Candidatus Puniceispirillum marinum IMCC1322: one gene and its partner. The protein of the gene in region 1 binds, or shares a complex with, the protein of each later gene. Links are inferred from orthologs where the notes say so. Each region holds a gene or a part of one and is shown on either strand. Other genes may lie near its edges.

Region 1 (6,116 bases):
GATTTTGACTGCTGGCTGGAAATCTGCGTCTATTTTCTTATATAGTGAGTATCAATCCATTATTGCTGGGTAAAGATGTGATGCATGACGCCGATCAGGATACCACTATAGTTATGAGCCAGCTTGCCGCGGTTGCCTTTGACATGCTGGCAGATAAGCCGCTTGAGCAGATCAGCCTTGATGATGTTGCTGATGCGGCCGATATCGATCGTAGCTATGCTGCGATTTGTGCGGGCACTGTTTCGGCGCTGATTTTGCATCATCTATCGATGCTTGATAACAAGGCGATGAGTGAAACCTATGACGATCTCAAAGATGCTGGTGAGGTGTCGATCCGCGAAAAGATCCTCGAAGCTATTTTGCACCGTTTTGAGGTCTATAATCCGCATAAAAAGGCCGTGGCTTCGCTGGCTAAATCGGCGCTACGCACCCCGCCCTTTGGTCTGGAATTATTAGCCAGGCGCGTAGCCATTACCCGCCGCCTGTTATTATTATGTGGCGATAATCCGCATGGCTGGCAAGGCGAAGCCCGCATTCACGGTGTTGTGGGCGTGATGGTGGCTAGTGCGCGTGTTTGGCACAAAGATGATTCCCCTGATTTATCGATGACAATGAAGGAAATTGACCGTCGTCTTGAACAGGCCGAAGATTGGGGATATTCACTTGGGGTTTTTGGTCGTGGCGCGTCCAGACAAAAATCTGATGCGGCCGATAGGGCGGATGCCGATGTCGCCGCAAATAAAGAAGCCGATCATGACTGAAGCGCATTTTGACGATTTTCTCAAACTTGATATTCGTTGCGGTACGATCATAAAGGCCGAACCCTTTCCCGAAGCGCGCAAACCGGCGGTCAAGCTGGTTATTGATTTTGGCGGTGATCTGGGGACGCGCAAATCATCTGCGCAAATAACCAAACATTATGATTGCGATGCGTTACTGGGCAAGCAGGTCATGGCGGTAGTTAATTTTCCACCGCGCCAGATTGGTCCTGTCATGTCCGAGGTGCTAACACTTGGTGTGCCTGATGATGCTGGCGAAGTGGTGCTGGTCTGTCCCGATAAATCGGTGCCGGATGGTGGCCGCCTCTATTAGATCACAAGGCTACATAGGTAGCTTTATGGTCACCCGTAAACCGCCCAATGGTGAATTCAATAACGTCAGTTCGCCGCCATGCCCCAGCACAATGTCGCTGGCAATTGACAGCCCCAGTCCGGTGCCACCTGTTTTACGGTTGCGTGATTCCTCGAGCCGGATAAAGGGTCGGATCGCATCGGCGCGCAATTCTTCGGGGATGCCCGCCCCATTATCATCAAATATAAAGGTGATTTCATCATTGCGAATGCGCACCGTGACAACGGTCTTGGTCGAATAGCGCACGGCATTGGAAATGATATTTGAAAAGGCGCGCTGGATGGCATTGCGGCGAATGGAAAAAGGCGGGACTGCCGGTTCGGGGGCTTCAAAGCTGATATCAAAATCATGGGCTTTGGCGGCCTGACTGACCAGCCGGGATAACATCTTGTCCACTTCAACTTCTACCGTTGGTTCTTCACCTTCGCCGGCGGCAAAAGACAGATAACCGTCAATCATATCTTCCATTTCGTCGATATCCTGACGGATGGCCTTAAGATCATCATTATCTTCCATCAGCGCCAATTGCAGTCTGACTCTTGTAAGGGGTGTACGTAAATCATGGCTAACACCGGCAAGCATGGCAGTACGCTCGTTTAACTGCCGCATGATACGGTGGCGCATAGCCTGAAAGGCGCGGCCTGCCAGCCGCACTTCCTGCGCCCCTTCAAGCCGGTAATCAGGGGCTTGGCGTCCTAGACCCAATTGTCGTGCGGCATTGGCAAGCCGGTGAATCGGACGTACCTGACCACGCAGAAAAATCAGCGCCACGCCGAATAGAATGATCGAAGACCCGACTGTCCAGCCGATGAATGTCCAGCTGGTCGAGCTGAAAATGCGCTTGCGGCTGGCATAGATGCGCAGCACACCGCTACCAAGTTCGATATCAACCGAGATCAGATTCGGATTGCTATCGACATCGACATACCACGGCAATGTTACACGTTTGGCAAGTTCTGTCCGCAACATCTGTTCGGCAAAGGTGTCTGCGGGCGTCACATTGGTTTCGGCAAGGCTGGCATCTTTGGTAAAGTTGATCGGAAAGGAAAAATATTGCCAGCCGTGATCCATAATGACCTGAAGCTCTTCGTCAGTCGGATCCGGTCCAAGCCCTTCCAGCAGATAGGCAAATTCGGATGTCAGGCTTGACGCCATATGGCGTGTTACCGTGTCCCAATGGCGCTCATAGAAAATGAATACGGTGATAATCTGCACAAAAATCATCGGTGCCAGAATAATCGATAACATCCGGCCAAATAGTGTTTTGGGAAGAAACTCGCGTAACTGCATTATCTGGGCGGCCTATCTGTACGTAAAAGCCAGCCACGATTCCGGACGGTTTGCAAAAATACTGGATGCCGCGGATCGGGTTCCAGTTTCCGCCGTAATCGGGCGACCGCAACATCGATTGATCGGCCTTCCATGCGCCCTTCAACCGCGCTGGACAGATCATCACGCGACAGCACCGTATCCGGAGCATTGGCAAAACTTGCCAGAAGTTGCTGTTCGGCCGTGGTTATGTGAATGCGTTCCTCGTCACGTGTCAGCGTACTTGTGGCGGGATCAAAGGCGAAAGGCCCGAAATTGATCAGCGCATTAGGCTCATGACTGATGGTTGCTTTACGTTCCAGAATACGTTTGATCCTTAATACAAGTTCACGCGGTTCAAATGGCTTTGACATGTAATCATCGGCGCCTGTTTCCAGCCCTTCGATTCGATGTTCGGTCTCTGACATGGCGGTCAGAAATAAAACTGGCACATTATCCTTTTTGCGCAATTCTTGTAAAAACTCCAGCCCGGTTTCGCCAGGCATCATGATGTCGATTATCAACAGATCAAATACAAGGCATGTCAGAATCTGGCGGGCTTCACTGGCATTAGCGGCATCGGTGACACGAAAACCGCTTTCCTCCAGAAACCGGCGCAAAAGATCACGCAGACGTTCGTCATCATCAATAACCAGAATGTGATGCTGACTCATTATTGTGTGCCTCTTGCGATCATCATGGCGATCACTTCGGTTTATCGTCAAAACTGTCTATTTGGTCGCGCGTTGATTGATCAACTAACCCGCGTAAGACACGTTGAAATCCCTCAACAGCGTCAACCCCGGCTTCACGATAGGCGCGTGCGAATCGTTTGCCTTGCAGGCTTGTCAGTTGATGTTCAAGCGCGGTGCCTTTATCGGTCAGATATAGCAATCTTTGTCTGCGATCCGTAGTGCCGGTTTCCTGCAAAACAAACCCATCTTCCATCAAGGCTGATAATACACGCGATAGGCTTTGCTTGGTAATATTCAGAATAACCAGAAGTTCGGATACGGAAATCCCCGGGCTACGCCCGATAAAATAGATGGCACGATGATGCGCCCGTCCCATATTCTGGTCTTCCAGAATCGAGTCGGGTTCACCTGTAAAGTCACGATAGGCAAAGAACATCAGTTCTATTCCCCGTCGAAGCTCCTCCTCGCGTAAAAAAAGAGCCTTGCCAATCGGTTTTATGTCAGCCATGTTGACCAATTATAATTATGCCAGAATATCTTGATACCTTAGGTAACATAAAATGGCCAGTTTGGAACTAAACAACGCACAAAACATTAAGATTTTTGACGTTGTTGACAGAATTTAGGAGCTAACAATGGCGTTAATTCCATTTGATGATAGAGATGGATCGATTTGGTTAGACGGTGAAATTGTGCCATGGCGTGATGCCAAAACACATACACTTAGCCACGGTTTACATTATGCAAGCCTCGTTTTTGAGGGTGAGCGCGTATATTCAGGCGTTGTCTTTGAAGGTGTTCGGCATACAAAACGTCTGCGCCAGTCATGCAACATTCTGGATTTTGATATTCCGATCACCGACGATGAGGTTGAAGCTGCCAAACTGGCAGTTGTCGAAGCCAATAATATTGTTGATGGATATGTGCGGGCATTTTGCTGGCGCGGGTCGGAAATGATGGCAATCTCGGCCCAGCAGACAACAACGCATGTCGCTATCGCCGCTTGGGAATGGCCAAGCTATTTTGATCCCGAAACCAAGATGAAAGGCATCACGCTCGACATTTCGCAATGGCGACGTCCATCACCTGAGTCGGCGCCTGTACAAGCCAAAGCAGCTGGTCTCTATATGATCTGTACCCTCTCCAAGCATGCGGCTGAAAAAAAGGGCTTTCAGGACTCGCTGATGCTTGATTACCGCGGCTATATTGCCGAGGCGACGGGCGCGAATGTATTTTTCATCGATGGCGAAGGCACTATCCATACGCCTATTCCTGACTGCTTCTTGAATGGCATTACCCGCCAGACCGTGATTGAAATGGCCAAATCGATGCAGATCAAGGTTGTCGAGCGGCATATGAATCCTGAAGACATGGCTAGCATGAAGGAATGTTTTCTCACAGGCACCGCGGCCGAGGTAACGCCGGTATCACAGATCGGGGATTACAAGTTCACCCCGTCCGATATCAGCCGCCAGCTTGTTGACGGCTATGAAAATTTGGTGCGTGGACGTTAAACAGCTCTGCCTAGGTTTAAACTGATCTTTAAGCCGATATGGGCAAGCCAATATGGGCTAGCCACCGGTAACGGGTGGGAAGAAAGCAATCTCGTCGCCAGTGGCAATCTCTGTGTCGATACTGCCATAGGTGCGGTTTACCGCCACCCGTACTGTTTCCATATCGCCCAGCGCTTTTGCATGGCCATCCGATTGTGCTTTCAGATAAGCGACGATATCGCCGACAGTGTGCATATCGGCGTTTATCTTTATGTCTTCGGTCGCGCATCCGGTATGTTCGCGTAACCATGCAAAATATAAAATAGTGACCATCATTACCTCAGGTGGCTTCGCAGTATCTTAATTTTGTAGTCGGATATGAAATTACCTATTTGGAACTTGCCGCAACCCAGCGACTATATATCCCATGCCTGTCTGTAAGGTCAGCAATGTAGCCACCCATAACAACATCAAGCCGATATCATGTGCATAGATAAGGCTGGGGAAGGCAGGTGCGCCAATCAATGTGCCCAGCGCCAGAATCTGCACCGTTGTTTTCCATTTGGCAAGGCGGGTAACCGGCACGGTAAAACTGATCTTGGCCAGATATTCACGCAAGCCGGAAATCATGAATTCGCGGCTTAGGATCAATAAGGCAGGCACAAGGAAAACCCAACCACTGGTCTGCACGCTTGCCAATGCCAGCAGCACTGCGCCGATAAGCATTTTGTCGGCAATAGGGTCAAGCATTTCACCAAAGCCTGACTCAATCTTCATCTGACGGGCCAGCATACCATCCAGATAATCTGTAATGCTGGCAATCGTGAATAGGATGAAGGCGACAAAATAGCCATAGGACACATCGTCGATCCAAATCATGATGGCAATGACAGGCGTCACGGCAATCCGTAACATAGTCATCCAGTTGGGTATGCTATCGATAGACATCATGTTATTGCCTTTAGCTTGCTGGTCAGAGGGTTTTAACAACCCGCATTGCTATGTTTATCCCAATACATCATTTCTGACCACTATAGAACCAATCAAAAATCTGTTGTGCAAATGTTTTTGAAATACCTTCGACCGCTTCCAGATCTTTCAGCCCTGCAGCCGAGACCGCACGCGCCGATCCGAAATGTGCCAATAAGGCCTTTTTGCGTTTGGGGCCGATGCCTGGCACGGCATCAAGCGGGCTGGTAAGTTCGGTTTTGAGACGTTTACTGCGATGCGTGCCGATGGCATAGCGATGTGCTTCATCGCGAAGCCGTTGCAGAAAATGCATGGCCGAGGCGTTTGGCGGCAAGGTAAAGCTCTGACGGCCATTCATGTGAAATTGTTCGCGGCCAGCGTTACGGTCAGGGCCTTTTGAAATGGCCACAACATCAATATCGCTCACGCCCAGTTCTTCCATCACTTCGGTCACCGCCGATAGCTGGCCTTTGCCACCATCGATTAGCAATAAATCCGGCCAGTTATCAGACAGGCGATC
Region 2 (2,897 bases), 300 kb from region 1 along the record:
GCAACGGCGAATGCGGCGGTTGATGGCTATGCTATTGACGCCGAAACCTTGGCCGCTAATCCCGATCATCTATTCCCCATTGCCGGACAGGCGCGCGCGGGACATCCGTTTACGGGCACGATTGCCAAAGATGAAGCGGTGGAAATCTATACCGGTGCGGTGATGCCCGATGGTGTCAACGCCGTTGCCATGCACGAAGATTGCACCCGCCACGATAATCATGTGCGGTTTGATAAAATGCTACAAATAGGGGCGAATAACCGGCCTGTTGGTGAAAATCTGGCAGTGGGCGAGATAATCCTCTCTGCTGGCACGCGGATCCATGCGCCTATGATTGGACAGCTGGCGGCGGCAGGTCATAAGACGGTTGATGTGCAGAACAAATTAACAGCAACAATGCTGTCAACAGGTGATGAAATCATCGATGTCATGGCGGCTGATAATGGCACCGGCTTTGGCCAGATTTATGATGCCAACCGCCCGATGTTGATGGCGGCATTAGCTGGCGAGGCGCTGAATTTGCATGATGGCGGCATTGTTGCCGATGACCGCGATGCCTTGGCCAATGCCTATCAGGCGGCGTTGGTGCATAGTGATATTGTCATTTCGTCTGGCGGGGCTTCGGATGGCATCGAAGATCATACGCAGGCGGCGATGAAAATGGTGGGTGCCGAATGCGCTTTATGGCGATTGGCAATGAAGCCCGGTCGCCCGATGGCAGTTGGTCGTGTTGAAGATAAGTTTATTTTCTGCCTGCCCGGCAATCCGGTCGCGGCATTCGTCTGTGCCAAGCTTTTGATCATGCCGCTTCTTGATAAATTGGCAGGCGGAATTGCGCGCACCCCGTTGCGCGTGACAGTGCCTGCGGGCTTTAGCCATAAAAAGAAACCGGGCCGTGCCGAATATCTTCGTGCAACGCTTCAAGGTTCAGGAAAAGACCAGCAAATTCAGATTCATGGACGGCGTGGTGCAGGTGTTATATCATCTTTGACAGGGGCTGATGGGCTGGTTGAAATCCCGCTTGATAATGCAGGTGTCGAGGTCGGTATGCCATTGGCTTTTTTACCATTTGTCGAACGGGGTCTGTGATTATGGATGCGGACAAGAATGTGCGGATCACCGAAGCTGATTTTGATATTGCTGGTGAACATGATGCACTCAAGGCGCGTGCGGTGGGGGCCATTGTAACCTTTACTGGCACCGTGCGCGGTGATGATGATGATGGCACGCATGTGACCGCTTTGACGCTGGAACATTTTCCGGGCATGACCGAAGCCGAAATTTCCAGCATCATTGACACCGCCAAGGCACGCTGGTCATTGTCGGCGGTCACCGTCATTCATCGTATTGGTCGGTTACTGCCAGAGGATAATATCGTTTTTGTTGGTGTCGCGGCGGCGCATCGTGAAGCCGCCTTTGCCGGAGCCAGTTTCATCATGGATTATCTGAAAACCAAGGCACCTTTCTGGAAAAAAGCCGAAGATGCATCGGGTGAAAGCTGGGTCGCGGCACGGGCATCGGATGATGCGGCGGCTGACCGCTGGGACGATGCCGACTAGCTGTTTGGATATGGGTCTGATCGCCCGAAAATAAATGTGGCTAGAAAGGAATGCTGAATGTCTGTTTTATATGTAACTGGCGCGGGCGTTAGCGTGGATAGTGGTATTCCCACCTTTCGCGGCGAAGACGGGTTCTGGACAATCGGCAGTCATAATTACACCCCACAGGAAATGGCCACCCGTGCCATGTATATGAATGACCCGGGTCAATTTCTGCTGTGGTATTATCGGCGTTTTGCCAGTTACCGTAATGTCGCGCCAAATATGGTGCATGGCTGGCTGGCTGATAAACAGCTTATCACCCAGAATATTGACGGGCTGGATGGTAAAGCTGGCAATGCGGATTACATCTCGATTCATGGGCGGCTTGATAAGGTCACCTTACTACATGAACAGTCATTTAGCGGTGGCGGCGATATCGCGCTGATTGATGCCCCATGGGAACCTGTTGCGGCACTTGATCAGGATGATGACGAACGCCTGACAAACGCCCTGCTTGAACAGTTCAAAATCAGCACCCGCACGCAGATACCGGAATTGGGCGTGTCGTTGAAACCCTATGTGTTGCTATTTGACGAATTTTATACTGATCTATACCGGATGAGTGAAGCCGAACATTGGATGGACACGGCTTCCGCCATGGTGTTCATCGGCACGTCTTTTAGTGTTAATATCACTGCCATTGCCCTGCGCATGGGGCTGGCACGCCGGATACCTATTGATATAGTCGATCCGTCACCTGTCGATCTTGGCGTACCGGATATCACCTATCACGCGATGACCGCCGCCGACTATATTGCCAGTCAGACTTCTGGTAATTAAGCAAGCCTGAATCTGCCTAGGACGCCCGTCGTAAATGAATCAGGCGGCCGTCAATATCTTCCTTGGTCAGATAGCGAATGCGTGTATCGGCAACCAGTTCGATCTCATATTTTGCTAAATGCGGGATAAAGCTGGCATCCCAGTCACGCGCTGCCCAGCCCGCATTATTTACCGTCAGCACAACAGGTGCCCCCGGTTTGACGGCGCCCATAATATGATGCAGATGTTCAATATGCGGTGGGCCAAAACCGAACACACCAACGCAGATTGCCGCATCATACGGGTCGTCAATGCCGTAATCATCGGTCATATCAAGCGTGAACAGGTTGTGATAGACGCCATGCTTTGCAGCCACAGCGCGCATTTCCGCCGACAGATCGGCACCATCAATATGGCTATAGCCGCGTGCGGCCAGCAAAACCCCAACCAGCCCGGTTCCGCACCCGATGTCCAGAATGCGCGCCTGTCTATCAGGAACAATATCGACAAATCCGGCTACGGCATCCTGCGGCGCGG

The links. Proteins that work in one complex are often made in the same cells at the same time.
Region 2: the proteins of moaD (region 1) and moaE are in contact, whole or in part, in a crystal structure (PDB 1FMA), measured with the Escherichia coli proteins. The link is inferred for Candidatus Puniceispirillum marinum IMCC1322 from one-to-one orthologs.

The regions. Positions count from the first base shown.
Region 1 is NC_014010.1:2,409,080-2,415,195, forward strand. The notes cover bases 3,335-6,116. They hold moaD (molybdopterin converting factor subunit 1), read right to left. Parts: upstream 4,964-6,116; coding sequence 4,706-4,963; downstream 3,335-4,705. Other genes in these bases: SAR116_RS11300 (MarR family winged helix-turn-helix transcriptional regulator), read right to left, coding at 3,335-3,642; SAR116_RS11305 (branched-chain amino acid aminotransferase), read left to right, coding at 3,770-4,648; pgsA (CDP-diacylglycerol--glycerol-3-phosphate 3-phosphatidyltransferase), read right to left, coding at 5,012-5,578; uvrC (excinuclease ABC subunit UvrC), read right to left, coding at 5,646-6,116. Outside these bases: SAR116_RS11280 (TetR family transcriptional regulator), read left to right, coding at 81-761; SAR116_RS11285 (tRNA-binding protein), read left to right, coding at 727-1,092; SAR116_RS11290 (ATP-binding protein), read right to left, coding at 1,102-2,421; SAR116_RS11295 (response regulator), read right to left, coding at 2,421-3,113; more of SAR116_RS11300, read right to left, coding at 3,145-3,334. UniProt on the Escherichia coli protein: Involved in sulfur transfer in the conversion of molybdopterin precursor Z to molybdopterin.
Region 2 is NC_014010.1:2,716,311-2,719,207, forward strand. The notes cover bases 1-2,825. They hold moaE (molybdopterin synthase catalytic subunit MoaE), read left to right. Parts: upstream 1-1,091; coding sequence 1,092-1,559; downstream 1,560-2,825. Other genes in these bases: SAR116_RS12870 (molybdopterin molybdotransferase MoeA), read left to right, coding at 1-1,089; SAR116_RS12880 (SIR2 family NAD-dependent protein deacylase), read left to right, coding at 1,617-2,381; SAR116_RS13410 (class I SAM-dependent DNA methyltransferase), read right to left, coding at 2,398-2,825. Outside these bases: more of SAR116_RS13410, read right to left, coding at 2,826-2,897. UniProt on the Escherichia coli protein: Converts molybdopterin precursor Z to molybdopterin. This requires the incorporation of two sulfur atoms into precursor Z to generate a dithiolene group. The sulfur is provided by MoaD.